DNA from 4 places in the Telluria sp. Soil_C_11 genome. Region 1 is predicted to be linked to each of the others. Evidence: predicted binding sites of a transcription regulator. Region 1 holds the regulator's gene; each other region holds the start of a gene.
What was found. Region 1 encodes sigma-54, which starts transcription at its own class of promoters, with help from an activator protein. Its sites were predicted from a motif close to TGGCANGNAANCTGCTTT; they were not measured.
Positions count from the first base shown of each region.

Region 2: the regulator sigma-54 is predicted to act here: its motif matches at 1,542-1,559, upstream of AC3A6M_RS11945 (PEP-CTERM sorting domain-containing protein).
Region 3: the regulator sigma-54 is predicted to act here: its motif matches at 2,297-2,314, upstream of AC3A6M_RS22130 (PEP-CTERM sorting domain-containing protein).
Region 4: the regulator sigma-54 is predicted to act here: its motif matches at 2,131-2,148, upstream of AC3A6M_RS07910 (TorF family putative porin).

Region 1 is NZ_JBDGIN010000006.1:206,810-210,723, reverse strand. Features, by position in the region: gene lptC (LPS export ABC transporter periplasmic protein LptC) at 1-24, shown strand, start outside; gene lptA (lipopolysaccharide transport periplasmic protein LptA) at 53-631, shown strand; gene lptB (LPS export ABC transporter ATP-binding protein) at 628-1,416, shown strand; gene AC3A6M_RS12670 (RNA polymerase factor sigma-54) at 1,420-2,910, shown strand; gene hpf (ribosome hibernation-promoting factor, HPF/YfiA family) at 2,983-3,345, shown strand; gene AC3A6M_RS12660 (enoyl-CoA hydratase/isomerase family protein) at 3,444-3,914, shown strand, end outside.
Region 2 is NZ_JBDGIN010000006.1:41,332-45,245, forward strand. Features, by position in the region: gene AC3A6M_RS11930 (amidohydrolase family protein) at 1-808, shown strand, start outside; gene AC3A6M_RS11935 (acyl-CoA thioesterase) at 808-1,293, shown strand; tRNA gene AC3A6M_RS11940 (tRNA-Phe) at 1,337-1,412, shown strand; gene AC3A6M_RS11945 (PEP-CTERM sorting domain-containing protein) at 1,670-2,413, shown strand; gene lhpI (bifunctional Delta(1)-pyrroline-2-carboxylate/Delta(1)-piperideine-2-carboxylate reductase) at 2,469-3,446, opposite strand; gene AC3A6M_RS11955 (hypothetical protein) at 3,669-3,914, shown strand, end outside.
Region 3 is NZ_JBDGIN010000020.1:49,592-53,505, forward strand. Features, by position in the region: gene hrpA (ATP-dependent RNA helicase HrpA) at 1-290, opposite strand, end outside; gene argA (amino-acid N-acetyltransferase) at 337-1,659, shown strand; gene AC3A6M_RS22125 (oxidative damage protection protein) at 1,695-1,967, shown strand; gene AC3A6M_RS22130 (PEP-CTERM sorting domain-containing protein) at 2,458-3,114, shown strand; gene AC3A6M_RS22135 (lipase family alpha/beta hydrolase) at 3,463-3,914, shown strand, end outside.
Region 4 is NZ_JBDGIN010000003.1:504,503-508,416, forward strand. Features, by position in the region: gene AC3A6M_RS07900 (ammonium transporter) at 1-929, opposite strand, end outside; gene AC3A6M_RS07905 (P-II family nitrogen regulator) at 940-1,278, opposite strand; gene AC3A6M_RS07910 (TorF family putative porin) at 1,291-2,043, opposite strand; gene AC3A6M_RS07915 (accessory factor UbiK family protein) at 2,318-2,569, shown strand; gene AC3A6M_RS07920 (hypothetical protein) at 2,566-2,850, opposite strand; gene AC3A6M_RS07925 (YifB family Mg chelatase-like AAA ATPase) at 2,939-3,914, shown strand, end outside.

The sequences.
Region 1 (3,914 bases):
TATCCGCCGCGTGCCGCACGCTGACAGGACAACCTGAAAGGATTCGCATCCAATGAAAAAAATATTCGCTGTCGCCGCGCTCTTGCTGGCAAGCCTGACCGCTACGGCCGAGCGGGCGGATTCCCTCAAGCAGGCCCAGATCGATTTCGACGACGGCCATATCGATGAAGCGACCCAGACCCGTATCCTGACCGGCAACGTGGTGCTGACGCGCGGCACCCTGCTGATCAAGTCGGACAAGGCCGTGCTGAAGGAAACGCCGGAGGGCTACATGCTGCTGACGCTGACGGCCGCGCCGGGCAAGACCGCGAGCTTCCGCCAGAAGCGCGACGGCGGCCCCGACCTGTGGACCGAGGGCCAGGCCCAGCGCATCGAGTACGACGAGCGCACCGAGGTGGTCAAGCTGTTCTCGAACGCCGTGGTCAAGCAGCTCGAAGGCAAGCGCATGACGAGCGAGGTGAACGGTCCCTTCATCTCCTACGACAACCGCACCGAGCAGGCGAACGTGCACAACGACGCCAGCGGCGAGAGCAAGCCGGGCGGCGGACGCAGCACCATCATCATCGCGCCGCGCCGCAGTGCGCCCGCTCAGGCGCCGGCAGCGCAGCCGGCAGGAGCAGCCAAGCAATGATCGATGTCCACGCAGACGCAGACGCAGACGCCGCCGCCCACGCTGGCGGCAGCACCCTGGTCGTCAAGGGACTGCAGAAGAGCTACGGCAAGCGCCTGGTGGTGCGCGACGTCTCGCTGCAGGTCGCCTGCGGCGAGGTGGTCGGCCTGCTCGGTCCGAACGGCGCCGGCAAGACCACCTCGTTCTACATGATCGTCGGCCTGGTGCCGGCCGACGCCGGTTCCATCGTGATCAACGGCACCGACATCACGAGCCTGCCGATCCACCGCCGCGCCATGCTCGGCCTGTCCTACCTGCCGCAGGAAGCCTCGGTGTTCCGCAAGCTGACGGTGGAGGAGAACATCCGCGCCGTGCTGGAACTGCAGCGCGAGAACGGCAAGCCGCTGGGCAAGGCGCGCATCGAGGAACGCCTCGACGAGCTGCTGGCCGAACTGCAGATCGAGAAGCTGCGCGAGAACCCGGCGCTGTCGCTGTCGGGCGGCGAGCGGCGCCGCGTCGAGATCGCGCGCGCGCTGGCGACCGATCCGCGCTTCGTGCTGCTGGACGAGCCGTTCGCCGGCGTGGATCCGATCGCGGTAATCGAGATCCAACGCATCGTGCGCTTCCTGAAGGAGCGCGGCATCGGCGTGCTGATCACCGACCATAACGTACGCGAGACGCTCGGCATCTGCGACCGCGCCTACATCATCAACCAGGGCGCGGTACTGGCATCCGGTCGTCCCGACGATATCATCGCCAACGAATCGGTCCGCCGCGTCTACCTGGGTGAACACTTCCGGATGTAGTCCATGAAACAGACGCTGCAACTCAAGACATCACAGCACCTTGCGCTGACGCCGCAACTCCAGCAGTCGATCCGGCTGCTGCAGCTGTCCACTCTCGAGCTGCACCAGGAGATCGAACAGGTCCTGAGCGACAACCCGCTGCTCGAACGCCTCGACGATCCGCTCGACCGCTCCGTGCGCCTGCTGGCCGACGGCGCGATCAACAATGGCGCGTCGACCTCGACCACGCCCGATGCGCCGCCCGCGTCCGGCCAGGGCGAGGAGGGCGGTGGCGGCGCCGAAGCCGAGGGCAGCCAGGAAGGCAACGACGCCGGCGACAGCGGCGGCGGCGAGCAGGAGATGGACTGGGGCGAACCGGGCCGCTCCGGCAGCGGCGGCGAGGAAGAAGACGGCCGCCCGCAGCTGGAAGCCAGCCCCGTCTCGCTGCGCGAACACCTGATGGAACAGGTGCGCCTGACCTGCATCTCGCCGCGTGACTGCGCACTGGTCGAGATCGTCGTCGACACCCTCGACGACAATGGCTACCTCGAGGAATCGCTGGACGAACTGCACGCGCGCCTGCCGCCCGAACTGGAGATCGAGTTCGAGGAACTGCGCACCGCGCTGGCGCTGGTGCAGAGCATGGACCCGCCCGGCGTGGGCGCGCGCAGCGCCGCCGAATGCCTGGCGCTGCAGATCCGCCGCATGCCCGGCGTGCCGATGGTGACGCGGCGCATGGCGCTGACCATCGTCGAACGCTACCTGACCTGGTTCGCGCAGCGCGAATTCAACAAGCTGAAGAAGGCCCTCGATTGCGACGACGAGGACCTGCGCGAAGCCCAGGCCGTGATCCGCCAGTGCAACCCGCATCCGGGCGCGGCCTTCGCTGCCGACGTCTCCGACTTCGTGGTGCCGGACGTGATCGTGCGCCGCGCGAAGGATGGCTGGAGCGTGCAACTGAATCCGGACGTGATGCCGCGCCTGCGCGTGAACAGCCTGTACGCCGCCCTGATGAAGCAGGGGAAATCGGAGTCGCAGCTGGCCGCGCAGCTGCAGGAAGCGAAGTGGCTCATCAAGAACATGCGCCAGCGTTTCGACACGATCCTGCGTGTCGCCCAGGCTATTGTCGAGCGGCAGCGCAACTTTTTCTCCCATGGCGCGGTTGCCATGCGGCCCCTTGTTTTACGTGAGATAGCTGATACACTAGGTCTACACGAGAGCACAATTTCTCGCGTCACAACTCAGAAATACATGCTGACGCCGCACGGCATGTTTGAGCTGAAGTACTTTTTCGGGAGTCACGTCGCGACCGAGGCAGGGGGAGAGGCCTCCTCGACCGCGATCCGGGCTCTCATCGTACAACTCACAGGAGCAGAAGACCCCAAGAACCCTTTATCCGATAGCAAGATCGCGGAGATGCTGGGGGAACAGGGAATGGTTATCGCACGCCGCACGGTCGCGAAATACCGTGAGGCGCTGAAGATCCCGCCCGTCAGCCTTCGCAAATCCCTGTAGCAAGCTCTTGCAACAACGCTGCCCGAAGCGCGATGTGCGCATGACAGGCGGCGCATCTTCAAAGGAGTGTGTATGAATCTCACTATCAGCGGACATCATCTCGATGTAACCCCAGCAATCCGAGAATACGTACAGAACAAGCTCGAACGCATCACCCGCCATTTCGATCAAGTGATCGACTCCCACGTCATCCTCTGCATAGACAATCTCACCGAGAAAGAAAAACGCCAGAAGGCCGAGATCAACTTGCGCGTTGCCGGGAAGATCGTTCACGTCGCGAGCGCCGCGCATGACCTGTACGCCGCGATCGACATGCTGATGGACCGACTCGACAGGCAAGTCCAGAAGTACAAGCAGATGCTGCAGGATCACAGTAACACTCCGCTGAAACGCATGGCCAACGAAGGGGGAGAAGAAGCTGCCGCCGCAGCGTGACGATTCCGCCGGCACAGCACAGGTAGGCAAAGGGCGCATTGGCGCCCTTTTCGTTTTTTGCGCGCTAGAATGCCGTTTTCCTTTTCAAACAATAAAACATGAGCGAATACGTGCAGACCCGGGTGGCGAACGGCACCGGCAACATTACCCTGGACCGTCCCAAGGCCCTGAACTCGCTGTCGCTGGAGATGGTGCGCGCCCTCACCGAGGCCCTGCTGGCCTGGCGCGACGATGCGGGCGTCGACGCCGTCGTTGTCAAGAGCACCAGCGACAAGGCCCTGTGCGCGGGCGGCGACATCCGCTTTTTCCACCAGGCCGGGCATGCCACGCCCACGGGCGGCAGTGCCTTGCTGGAAGACTTCTTTACCGAAGAATACGCACTGAACCACCTGATCCATTTCTATCCGAAGCCCTACATCTCCTTGATGGATGGCGTCGTGATGGGCGGCGGCATGGGCATCGCCCAGGGCGGCCCGGGCAGCGGCCTGCGCATCGTGACCGAGCGCACGAAGATGGCCATGCCCGAGGTGAACATCGGCCTGTTCCCGGACGTCGGCGGCAGCCACTTC
Region 2 (3,914 bases), 170 kb from region 1:
CGTGCTGGCCGCCGCCGTCGACGAGGCGCACAAGCACGGCACGAAGCTGACCGGGCACCTGTGCTCGGTCGACTACCGGCAGGCGGCGAACATCGGCATCGACAATCTCGAGCACGGCCCCATCTTCACCGACACGGAATTCGTCCCCAACCGCAAGAAGGACGTGTGCCCATCCGGCGCCGAGGTCTCGGCTTCGTGGGAAAAGCTGGAGGTGTCGAGCCCGCAGGTACAGGAGCTGATCCGCGAACTGGTGGCGCGCAAGGTGGCGATCACCTCGACCCTGCCGGTGTTCGAATCCTTCGTCGCCACGCGGCCGGTGCTCTCGCGCAAGCAGCAGGCGATGATGTCGGCCGAATCGCTGCGCAGCCACCTGGCGGCCCGCGCCGCGGCCGCCTCGTCACCGGCGCGCGCGGCCAAGCTGGAGGCGGCGCTGAAGAAGGAGATGGCGTTCGAGCTGGCCTTCGTGCGCGCCGGCGGCATGCTGCTGGCCGGCCCCGACCCCACCGGCAACGGCGGCGTGCTGCCCGGCTTCGGCGACCACCGTGAAGTCGAGCTGCTGGTCGAAGCGGGCTTCAGCCCCGTGGAAGCGATCCAGGTCGCGACCGCGAACGGCGCGCGCTACCTCGGCAAGCTGGACCGCATCGGCACCGTCGAAGCCGGCAAGAACGCCGACCTGGTCGTCGTCAACGGCGACCCGTCCCGCCGCATCCAGGACATCGAGAACGTGGAGATCGTGTTCAAGGATGGCGTGGGCTACGATCCGGTAAAACTGAATGCCTCGGTGCGCGGCATGGTGGGGACGCGTTGATGAATCTCCCCAACCATCAACTCAGCATGACGGTGCTGATGACCCCGGACACCGCCAATTTTTCGGGCAACGTCCACGGCGGCCACATCCTCAAGCTGCTCGACCAGGTCGCCTACGCCTGCGCCAGCCGCTACGCCGGCGCCTACGTGGTGACGATGAGCGTCGACCAGGTCACCTTCCGCCAGCCGATCCACGTGGGCGAACTGGTGACCTTCCTGGCGGCCGTCAACTACACCGGGCGCAGCTCGATGGAGATCGGCATCAAGGTGCTGGCCGAAAGCATCCGCACCCAGGAAGTCCGCCACGTGAACAGTTGCTTCTTTACCATGGTGGCGGTCGGCGACGACAAGAAACCGGTGCCGGTGCCGCCACTGCAACCGTCCACGCCGGACGAATTGCGCCGCTTCGAGGAAGCCAAGGGCCGCAAGGACCTGCGCCTGGCGCTGGACCGGCAGCATGCCGAGCGGCAGGCGTCGCGTTCGTGAGACTATTGAAGAGGTACGGCGACGTGCTATAATTCGCCGCCTTGGCCTGGTAGCTCAGTTGGTAGAGCAGAGGATTGAAAATCCTTGTGTCGGTGGTTCGATTCCGCCCCGGGCCACCAAAGTTTCAAAGCAAAAACGCCACCTTCGGGTGGCGTTTTTGCTTTCCAGCTACCCGCCACTGTCGAGAAAACTGACGCCCCCCTGTTCGCCAGCTCATCAATTCCTTAAAAATCAACTGCTTATTTTTTTGGCACAAAGGTTGCTAGCACCGGCCTACCGACTGCCACCCAGGCGGTCGACAACAACCAAGGGGGAACTCATGACCACGCAATGTCTTACCGCAACGCTGTTTCGTGCCATCCCTGCTTTAGCCTTGATGCTTGCCGGCACCGCGGCGAGCGCCAATCCCGTCTACTGGACCGACTGGACCGGCTCCGACACCGACCCCGGACCGGGGTTCACCGGCCACGGCACCATCACCACCCAGACGCAGACCGTCAACGTCACTTACACCAATGCCGCGGGCGTCGGCTTTTACCAGCCCAGTGGCGGCATCGACTACTGGACGCCGCGTAGTCCGGTGACGAACTCGCCTTACACCAGCGGCCAGGTCGACAACCCGCCTACCGGCACCGACATCATCGCCTTGCAGTACGCCGGCAACCAGACGCTGACGTTCTCGCAGACGGTGGTCAACCCGGTATTCGCGTTCGTCAGCCTGAACGGCAACGGCTACGCCTTCCTGAACCAGGACTTCGACATCCTCAGTTTCGGTGCGGGCCTTGGCGCCGCCGCGCCCGGCAACAACAGCTGCGGCTACTGGGGCTGCGGCAGCGTGTCCAAGCAGGTGGTCGATCTCGGCGGCGGCAACATCGAATACCGGCTGATCGGCACCGGCGAACCGCATGGCGCGATCCGCTTCACCGGGTCGTTCGACACGCTGACCTGGCGCAGCATGACCAGCGAGTACTGGAACGGCTTCACCGTCGGCGTGGAGAGCACGGCGGTCGAGGGCAATCCGCCGCCGACCGGCGTGCCGCTGCCGGCCACCTGGCTCCTGATGGTCGCCGGCGGCGCGGGCCTGCTGGCGTCCCGGCGCGGCCGCAAGACGGACTCGTAAAGCGGTGAATGGCGGCTTCAGGCAGCAGCGCCGCCTTCGGGTCGATGCCGTCCGGTCAAGGCTGGACGGCGTCAACTGAACCAGGCCGCATTCCCGGGCAGCCAAGCGATCCTTCGTACACCAGGATCGCCGCCGCCAGATCCTCCAGCGCCGTGCCGACCGACTTGAAGACGGTCCGCGCCTGCGCCCCTCCCCTTCCGCCGGCCTGCGTACGGCAGAGCGTTTCCAGGGTCCCGGCGATATCTTCCGGGCCGAACACGCCGCGCGACATCGGTCCCAGCAGGTCGCCCGATTTCTGCAGGGCTTCCACCGTATCGACATACAGGCTGCTGCCGGTAAAGCAGGCATCGTCCGCTTCCCGCATCGCCGGCGTGAAGCCGCCGATCAGGTCGAGGTGGCTGCCGGGAGCGAGCCATTCGCCATGGACGATGGGGGCTGTCGCCAGGGTTGCACAGGACACGATGTCGGCCCTGCGCACCGCCTGTTCGAGGTCGGTGCTGGACCGTACGGCGCATCCCGCCAGGTGCAACCCGCCGGCCAGGCGCTGCGCCGCCCCGGGGTTGCGGCTCCAGATCGTGACATCGTCGATCGGCAGCACGGTCCGGTAGGCCTCCGGGACCAGGCTGGCGACGCGCCCGGAGCCGGCCACGACGAGCCGCCGCGCGTCGCGCCGCGCCAGGTGGCTCGCCGCCAGCGCGGAGGCGGCGGCGGTGCGGCGCGACGTGATCTCGTTGCCGTCCATCTGCGCCAGCGGCTCGCCCGTCGCGGCGCTGTAGAGGATATACGTGGAATACAGGCCGGGCTGGCCGTGCGCCGCGTTGCCGGGAAAGATGTTGACGGTCTTGATGCCCATGTAATCGCCATGCCACGCCGGCATGATCAGGACGGTCCCTCCTTCGCCCTTGCCATCGCTGACCGTATGCACATGGCGCGGCGGCACCTGGCATCCGCGCGCGAACATGCGGGCGATCGCCTCGATCAGTGCGTCGAACGGCAGCGCCTGCCGGGTAGCGTCGCGATCGATTGTCTTCATGGGTTCTTCACCTTGCTGCCACGGAGCATCAATGTTCAGGGATGCAGACACTATACTGGAAGCCACCGCGCAGTAGAGACCCGCCAGGCCAGCGCATGGCCGTAAAGCCACCTTACACAGGGCCAAATTCGGAGTAGGATGAATACCAGGGGGACCGTGCGATCGCTGCCGGGGCTCCGGCATCCCCACGCGTCCCGCTCGCCACGATGACAGGGGGACATCATGCGACATACCTTGAAAGCAGTCTTCGCGAACCGGAGCGATGCCCAGCACGTGCTGGAAGAATTGCTCGCCTCGGGATATACGCACGCCGACGTCAGCATGTCGGACGAACCCGGCGACACGCCTGGCGCCGAACACCACGAAGGCCTGGGCGCCTCGGTCAGGCATGCCTTCGACAGGCTGTTCGGATCGAAGCACCATGACGATGCGGCGCAGCCGTCCGGCGAGGCCGTGCACGGCCAGCAC
Region 3 (3,914 bases), on a different contig from region 1:
CGTTCCTTCGCACCTGCCCCCGCCTGCGGCGCGGCCGCGGGCGCACGCACGCGCGCCTCCGCGAGCGCATTCGCCAGCGCACCTTGCGCGTTGCGTCCACCCTGCCCCCCGCCGCGGCGCTCGCCGGCCTCGCGGTGCACGCGTTCCGGCTTGGCCTGCAGCTCCGGCGTCTTCGTCAAGGGCGCGCGCGTGTCAATGCGGCCCGCGTCCTTGCGTGGCTGGCTGGGATTGCGATCGGGGGAAGCTGTGCGCGCCGGACCCGGCGAAGGCTTGTTACTCTGTTCTGACATTGATTTTTACAAGGTATTTGGTGCGCAAGTCGCGCAGCCAATTATAATGCGGCAAATGGAAAACCCTACCCAATTCGTCCAGTGGCTGCGCTCGGTCGCGCCGTATATTCATGCATTCGGCGGCAAGACTTTCGTCGTCGCCTTTCCCGGTGAACTCGTCGCCGCCGGCGCCCTGCCGGTACTGGCCCAGGACCTGTCCCTGCTGGTCGGCCTCGGCATCCGCGTCGTGCTGGTGCACGGCTCGCGGCCCCAGGTCGCCGAGCAGCTCGGGCTGCGCAACGTCGAGGGGCGCTTCCACAACGGCGTGCGCATCACCGACACCGCCGCCATGGAATGCGCGAAGGAAGCGGCCGGCGAGCTGCGCCTGGACATCGAGGCGGCATTCAGCCAGGGTTTGCCGAACACGCCGATGTCGAACGCCCATATCAGCATCGTCTCGGGCAACTTCGTCACCGCGCGCCCGCTCGGCGTCATCGACGGCATCGACTTCGAACTGACCGGCGTCACGCGCAAGATCGCGGCCGAGAAGATCCACCCGATCCTGCAGACCGAAGACAATATCGTGCTGCTGTCCCCGCTCGGCTTCTCGCCGACCGGCGAAGTGTTCAACCTGACCATGGAAGACGTGGCGTCGCAGGCCGCGATCGCCCTGCATGCCGAAAAGCTCATCTTCATCACCGAGACCCCGATGATGACGGATGCCGCCGGCGCCGAGATCCGCGAACTCTCCTCGCACCAGGCCGAAGCCGTGCTGCAGGCGGGCTTCCTGCCGTCCGACGCCTCGTTCTACCTGCAGCACGCCATCAAGGCCTGCAACAGCGGCGTCGACCGTTCCCACATCGTGCCTTTCCAGCTGGACGGCTCGGCCCTGCTCGAGCTGTTCACCCACGACGGCGTGGGCACCATGATCAGCCACGAGAACCTGGAAAGCCTGCGACAAGCCACAATTGAGGACGTCGGCGGAATTATCAAGCTCATCGAGCCGCTGGAAGCCGACGGCACCCTGGTCAAGCGCCCGCGCGAGCTGATCGAACGCGAGATCGACCATTTCTCCGTGATCGAACACGACGGCGTGATCTTCGGCTGCGCGGCCCTGTACCCCTTCCCGGGCGAAAAAATGGGCGAGATGGCCTGCCTGACGGTGAGCCCGGACGCCCAGACCCAGGGCGACGGCGAACGCATCCTGAAGAACATCGAAAACCGCGCCCGCGCCGCCGGCCTGACCAAGCTGTTCGTGCTGACCACCCGCACCGCGCACTGGTTCAAGAAACGCGGCTTCGTGCCCGCCACCGTGGACGACCTGCCGAAGGACCGCGCCCACATGTATAACTGGCAGCGCCGGTCGCAGATTTTCATCAAGACTTTATAATTGACGCTTTTCGAAGATCATTCAGGAGCAACAACATGGCGCGCACCGTCCACTGCATCAAACTGAACAAGGAAGCCGAAGGCCTGGACTTCCCGCCCTACCCGGGCGAACTGGGCAAGCGGATCTATGAAAGCGTGTCCAAGGAAGCGTGGCAGGGCTGGCTGAAGCACCAGACCATGCTGATCAACGAAAACCGCCTGAACATGGCCGACGCCCGCGCCCGCAAATACCTGGCGACGCAGATGGAGCGCCATTTCTTCGGCGAAGGCGCCGACGAGGCCGCCGGTTACGTGCCGCCGACTGCCTGAGCGTTTTCTTCCCTCCAGGCGGCGTGTCCTGCGCCGCCTTCTTCTTCCTGGCGTTCCTTCCAGTCACATTCACCAGCCAGTCACCCAGGTGCTTTGTCGAGAATTTTTACACTTACTCAGCCTGCTTCAGGGGCGAGTTTATTTGCCTGTTATCTTTTAGCCGGTAAGGTTTCATACCGTTATCCGATTTTTCGCTAAAGTTTTTCCTGATTACTGTTCCAATTCTATTTTCTTTCCTCAACCTAACAGTCTGTCGAGACGGCTTACAAAAAGTCACACGAAGACGATACTTCGCCACAAATCCTTGGAAATTCAATGGGATATCGATTTGGCATGCTGTTTGCATACTCCTCGTCGCGGGCTATGTTGACTCCTTCTTGATAATCAAGGTTAAGAATCTTTAATCCTTAGAGTCACAAGACGCGATCAGCACAAGAGCTACATGTTTCTAGTTCTCTTACAGTTTCCAAAACTTTCCGAGGAGTTAAAGATGAAAAAGAAGATTGCAGTAGCAGGATCGCTATTAGCGACAATGTTCGTGCTGAGCGCTCCCGCTAGCGCAGGGGTGGTCTTTATCGAAGGAAACAACCCACAACCGGACGAACAAAACATTGTCTTCAATGGCGCCGGCAGCACGGCAGGACCTGCCTTGACGGTGACAGGCCGGACCAATCAGACCAGCACCGTGGTTGCGTTCACGTCGAATGAAAACCTCATTACGCCGGCCAGCGGTCAAGCCCGGGTCGAGGCCGTAGACGGCGCGTTCCGCTACCTCGAGGTCTATCTTCAGGAGCCGAATACCACGTTTGGTGACCTCATTTTCAATCTCAACACGCCGAACAAGTTAACTGGTACGGCACTCATCTCGGTAATCACGAACGCCGGTACTGAGACTTTCAACTTCGACGTTAACAATGGACAAAACTTCCTGACGATCCTTGCCGATAGCGGAACCACGATTAGCAAGGTGATCATCGACAGCAGGACGACTGGTGACGATCTGAGGGCCATCGACATCGACGATGGACGCCAGTTCCGGATCAGCGGGGTGGGCGGATACAACCCCGTACCGGAGCCCGGAACGCTAGCCCTGCTGGGCCTCGGCCTGCTCGGGATCCAGGGCATGCGCCGGAAGTACCACAAGTAAAACACCTGGATAAGCGCCGGAAGGCTTGGCGCAGCCGAATGCGTGGGTTTGTCCGTCTCGACAAGCCCACGTTTCATGCTCTTCCGGTTCACCTGGGTATGGATCCTCCGTCAAATATATTCCTTCCGGCTGCGCTTCCTGCGCAACCCACTGCCATTCGGTACATCTCTTTTCTGTTCTTCCCCACAACGTTTCTTTTAAAAAGATTATGTGACGCAATAACTTTGTGCACTGCACATTGCGTAAGTCATCCTTTGCCCACGATCTATCGTGCGCTTTAAGTTGCCCGGAACCTAATGGGTTGGCCACGCGTCTGTCTTTCTCAGTTTTTTACCGGGAAAGGCAGACATGGCAGATCCATTGCGGCGTTTAAAAGATCCCGTCATCAATGAAGACGGCAGCCTCCATGTGCGTACTGTTCTGACGCCGACCAGTTTCAAGACGCGGGGCCTGGTGTACAAAGGTTCTAACAAAGTTGTTCCTGTCATATTTATTCCGGGAACCATGGGAACGAATCTGCGTGTCAGGCGAGATAGTCCGTTACCGCCAGGCTATCCCTTAAAGCCTGGCGAGCCGGCCTGGCGGCCGCCGAACAGCGATGCGGCGGCCCTCGTTTATGCAGGCAATTGGAAAAAGCGCAGCCCGAGGGAGCGCCAGCTCATCCTTCATCCCGACTATGTGGAAGTCGACGACACGGGTGAATTGGATATTGCCAATTGCCATCTGGAGCGTAGCGTCATGCGCGAGCGCGGCTGGGGCGAAATCTTCAATGGTTCGTATGGAACATTATTGTTCGAACT
Region 4 (3,914 bases), on a different contig from region 1:
ACCCACAGCAGCGAGGCGCCGATCATGGTCATGGTCAGCGAGTGCGGCGCCATGTGTTCGCGGCCGTAGCCGATGCGCTTGCCGATCATGATGGCGCCGACCAGGCCGGCGACGGCGGCATTGATGTGCACCACGGTGCCGCCCGCGAAGTCGAGCGCACCCTTCTGCCACAGCCAGCCGGCTTTCGCGGATTCGGTCGCCAGGGTGGCCGCATCCTTGATCGCATCCGGGCCGGTCCAGAACCAGACCATGTGGGCCACCGGCAGGTAGCCGAAGGTGAACCACAGCACCACGAAGGCCAGCACCGCGGCAAAGCGGACGCGCTCGGCGAAGGCGCCGACGATCAGGGCGCAGGTGATGGCGGCGAAGGTGCCCTGGAAGGCGACGTAGATGAACTCGGGAATCACCACGCCCTTGCTGAAGGTGGCGGCGGTCGAGAACGTGGCCTTGACCGGATCCCAGATGCCGTTCAGGAAGGCGCGGTCGAAGCCGCCGAAGAAGGCGGTCTTTTCCGTGAACGCCACCGAATAGCCGTAGATGCACCACAGCACGATGACCACCGCGAAGATCATGAAGACCTGCAGCAGCACCGACAGCATGTTCTTCGAGCGCACCAGGCCGCCGTAGAACAGGGCCAGGCCGGGGATCGTCATCATGATCACCAGCAGGGTGGCGACGAACATCCAGGCGGTGTCGCCTTTTTGCGGGGTCGGTGCGGCGGCCGGTGCGGCTTCGGCCGGCGCGGCCGCTGCCACGGCAGGAGCGGCAGCAGGAGCAACAGCAGGCGTGGTGGCTGCAGGCGCGGAGGCGGCTGCGGCGGCGACCGGTGCGGCAGGCTTGGCGGTATCTTGCGCCATGGCCGGCAGCGAACTGCCCAGCGCCATCGCCACCGTGAAGCCTGCGATCAGTTTTGTGATTGTGCGAATCATCGGTTCCCCCTTACAGCGCATCGTTGCCGGTTTCGCCGGTACGAATACGGATTACCTGCTCCAGACTGGAGACGAAAATTTTGCCGTCACCGATCTTGCCGGTGCGTGCCGCGCTCTGGATGGTGTCGATCACCTGGTCGACGATGGCGTCGTCGACCGCCGCCTCGATCTTGGTCTTCGGCAGGAAATCGACCACGTATTCGGCGCCGCGGTAGAGTTCGGTATGGCCTTTCTGGCGGCCGAACCCCTTCACTTCGGTCACCGTAATACCCTGGACATTGATCTCGGAAAGGGCCTCGCGGACCTCGTCGAGCTTGAAGGGTTTGATAATGGCGGTGATCATTTTCATGCGATTGCCTCTTCAGAAAGTTTTTGAAACAGAAAGCAGGGCCGCAGACTTCCCGAGGTTTTCTCCGGACGGGCTCAGGTAGCCGCTGGTATTCGCTTTCACATACGCCAGCGACAGCGAGCAGACGCCGAGGTCCTTGGTCACACCGACCTTGTAGTCGGTGTAGGAAAAGGCGCCGTTGTGGCGCACGTTCTGGTGGCCTGCATGCAGGTTCAGCGTGAACCCGTTGCCGACATCGACGTTGGCGCCGACGTCGATGTAGCCGCTGCCCTTGCTGTCGGCGGTGCCGAACAGGTTGGTGAGCGAGTGCGAGTACTTGACGTAGGCCGGTCCGTAGCCCAGCTGGCCGTACAGCTCGAAGGTGTTGGCGTTCGGGTGCAGGCCGTTGTCCGGGTAGAAGTAGTACAGCCCGCCGACGTCATAGGTAATATCCGCGCTCAGGTTGCCGCGCTTGCCGCCGTAGATATCCCATTCGACGTTGCCGCTGCCGCCCAGGTCCTTGGTCCACTTGATGGTGGACAGCCAGGTGCCCACGTACAGTCCGGTCGGGTTGTGCACATAGTCGGCGCCGCCCTGCAGGGCCGGGTCGAGACGGCTTTGCGACAGGCCGCGGTAACGGTAATCGCTGGTCAGCGCCGCGTTGAAGCTCACCTCATGTTCGGGCTTCTGCTCCTGCTCCTGCGCGGCGGCCAGTCCGGTAGTCAGACTCCACAAACCTGCTGCCAGCACGACGACGTGCGGCCACTTGCTGCTTCGACGCTTCATACGACACTCCCTTCATCAATGAACTTTGGACCTGATGGGTTTACAATCCGGACTTCGCGTCCTGATTCTTTATGTTGTATGGTTGCTTTAGCAGGATGCGTGCCACCCCTGATCGGCGCGGCTGGCCTTGTATTTCCGGTGCCTGCCCCCACTCTGGGATTCAAAAAATGCAAACGACGCTGCGCGGGCGTGCGCCACACGGGTGCACGCACTAAATGAGCGAGGCGCGCACGAAAAAAGTGCGCCATGCGCCGCGTCGTCACTATGGACAGAAATGGATATGAACAGCTTCTTCAACGACCTGCAGGGCAGGATCAACCAGGCGATCGAGAATTCGCCGGCCAAGGACATCGAACGCAACGTCAAGGCCATGATGACCCAGGGCTTCTCGAAGCTCGACCTGGTGACGCGCGAAGAGTTCGACATCCAGGCCCAGGTACTGGCCAAGACCCGCGCCAAGCTCGAGGCGCTGGAACTGCGCGTGGCGGAACTGGAAGCGAAGCTGGCGGCGGAACAGAAGGTTTAACGCACCGCCAGGCGCCACACGCCGAACAGCGCCGCGCCGCCCAGGCTGACGGCCAGGATAACCGCCAGCATGACGCCAAGCGGATTGCGCAGGCCGATGCCGTCGGCCACGAAGATGAGCACGGCGGCCAGCGCCAGCTGCGCCAGCCACACATGCCGCAGCGGCCGCAAGGCCGCGACATCCCCTCCCCGCCTGAACCGGAGCGCCACATACAGCACCGGCCCGCACAGCAGGCAGAACAGCAGCGCCAGCACGGCGCAGGTGAGCAATAGTTTCGGCATCCCGGCACTATACACATTTGGCCGCTCTCAACAATCGCAGGCCGCCCAGCGCTCACCATCTGCAAGTCTTCATCCCGACAGGATCACCATGAGTCTTGCAGTACTGCGCAGCCGGGCACTGGCCGGCATGGACGCGCCGTCCGTCAGCGTCGAAGTGCACCTGGCGAACGGTTTGCCCGGCCTCGCCATCGTCGGCCTGCCGGATGCCGAAGTGCGCGAATCGAAGGACCGGGTCCGCGCCGCGCTGCAGAATTCCGGCTTCGAACTGCCGAACCGGCGCATCACCATCAACCTGGCCCCGGCCGACCTGCCGAAGGAATCCGGCCGTTTCGACCTGCCGATCGCGCTGGGCATCCTGGCGGCATCGGAACAGATTCCTGCCGATGCGCTGGAGCGCTACGAATTCGCCGGCGAGCTCTCGCTGTCGGGCGAACTGCGCCCGATCCGCGGCGCGCTGGCGATGACCTTCGCCATGCACTGCAGCCCGGACGGCGCCAGACGCGCCTTCGTCCTGCCGCAGGCGAATGCCGACGAGGCGGCGCTGGTCACCGACGCCGCCATCTACCCGGCGCGCACCCTGCTCGAGGTGTGCGCGCATTTCGCCGCCCAGGCAGATGATTGCCGCCTGGCGCGTCACCGGGCGCCGGCCGCCCTGGCCCCGCCCCGCTATCCCGACTTTGCCGACGTGAAGGGCCAGCAGCACGTCAAGCGCGCCCTCGAGATCGCGGCGGCCGGGCTGCATTCGGTGCTGCTGGTCGGCCCGCCCGGCGCCGGCAAGAGCATGCTGGCTTCGCGCTTTCCGGGCCTGCTGCCGCCCCTGAGCGATGAAGAGGCGCTGGAGTCGGCGGCGATCCAGTCGCTGGCCGGGCGCTTTTCGATCGAGTGCTGGCGGCGCCGCCCTTTCCGCAGCCCGCACCACACCAGCTCGGGCATGGCCCTGGTCGGCGGCGGCGGCGTGCCGCGCCCGGGCGAGATTTCGCTGGCCCATCATGGCGTGCTGTTCCTCGACGAGCTGCCGGAATTCAGCCGTCACGTGCTGGAAGTGCTGCGCGAGCCGCTGGAAT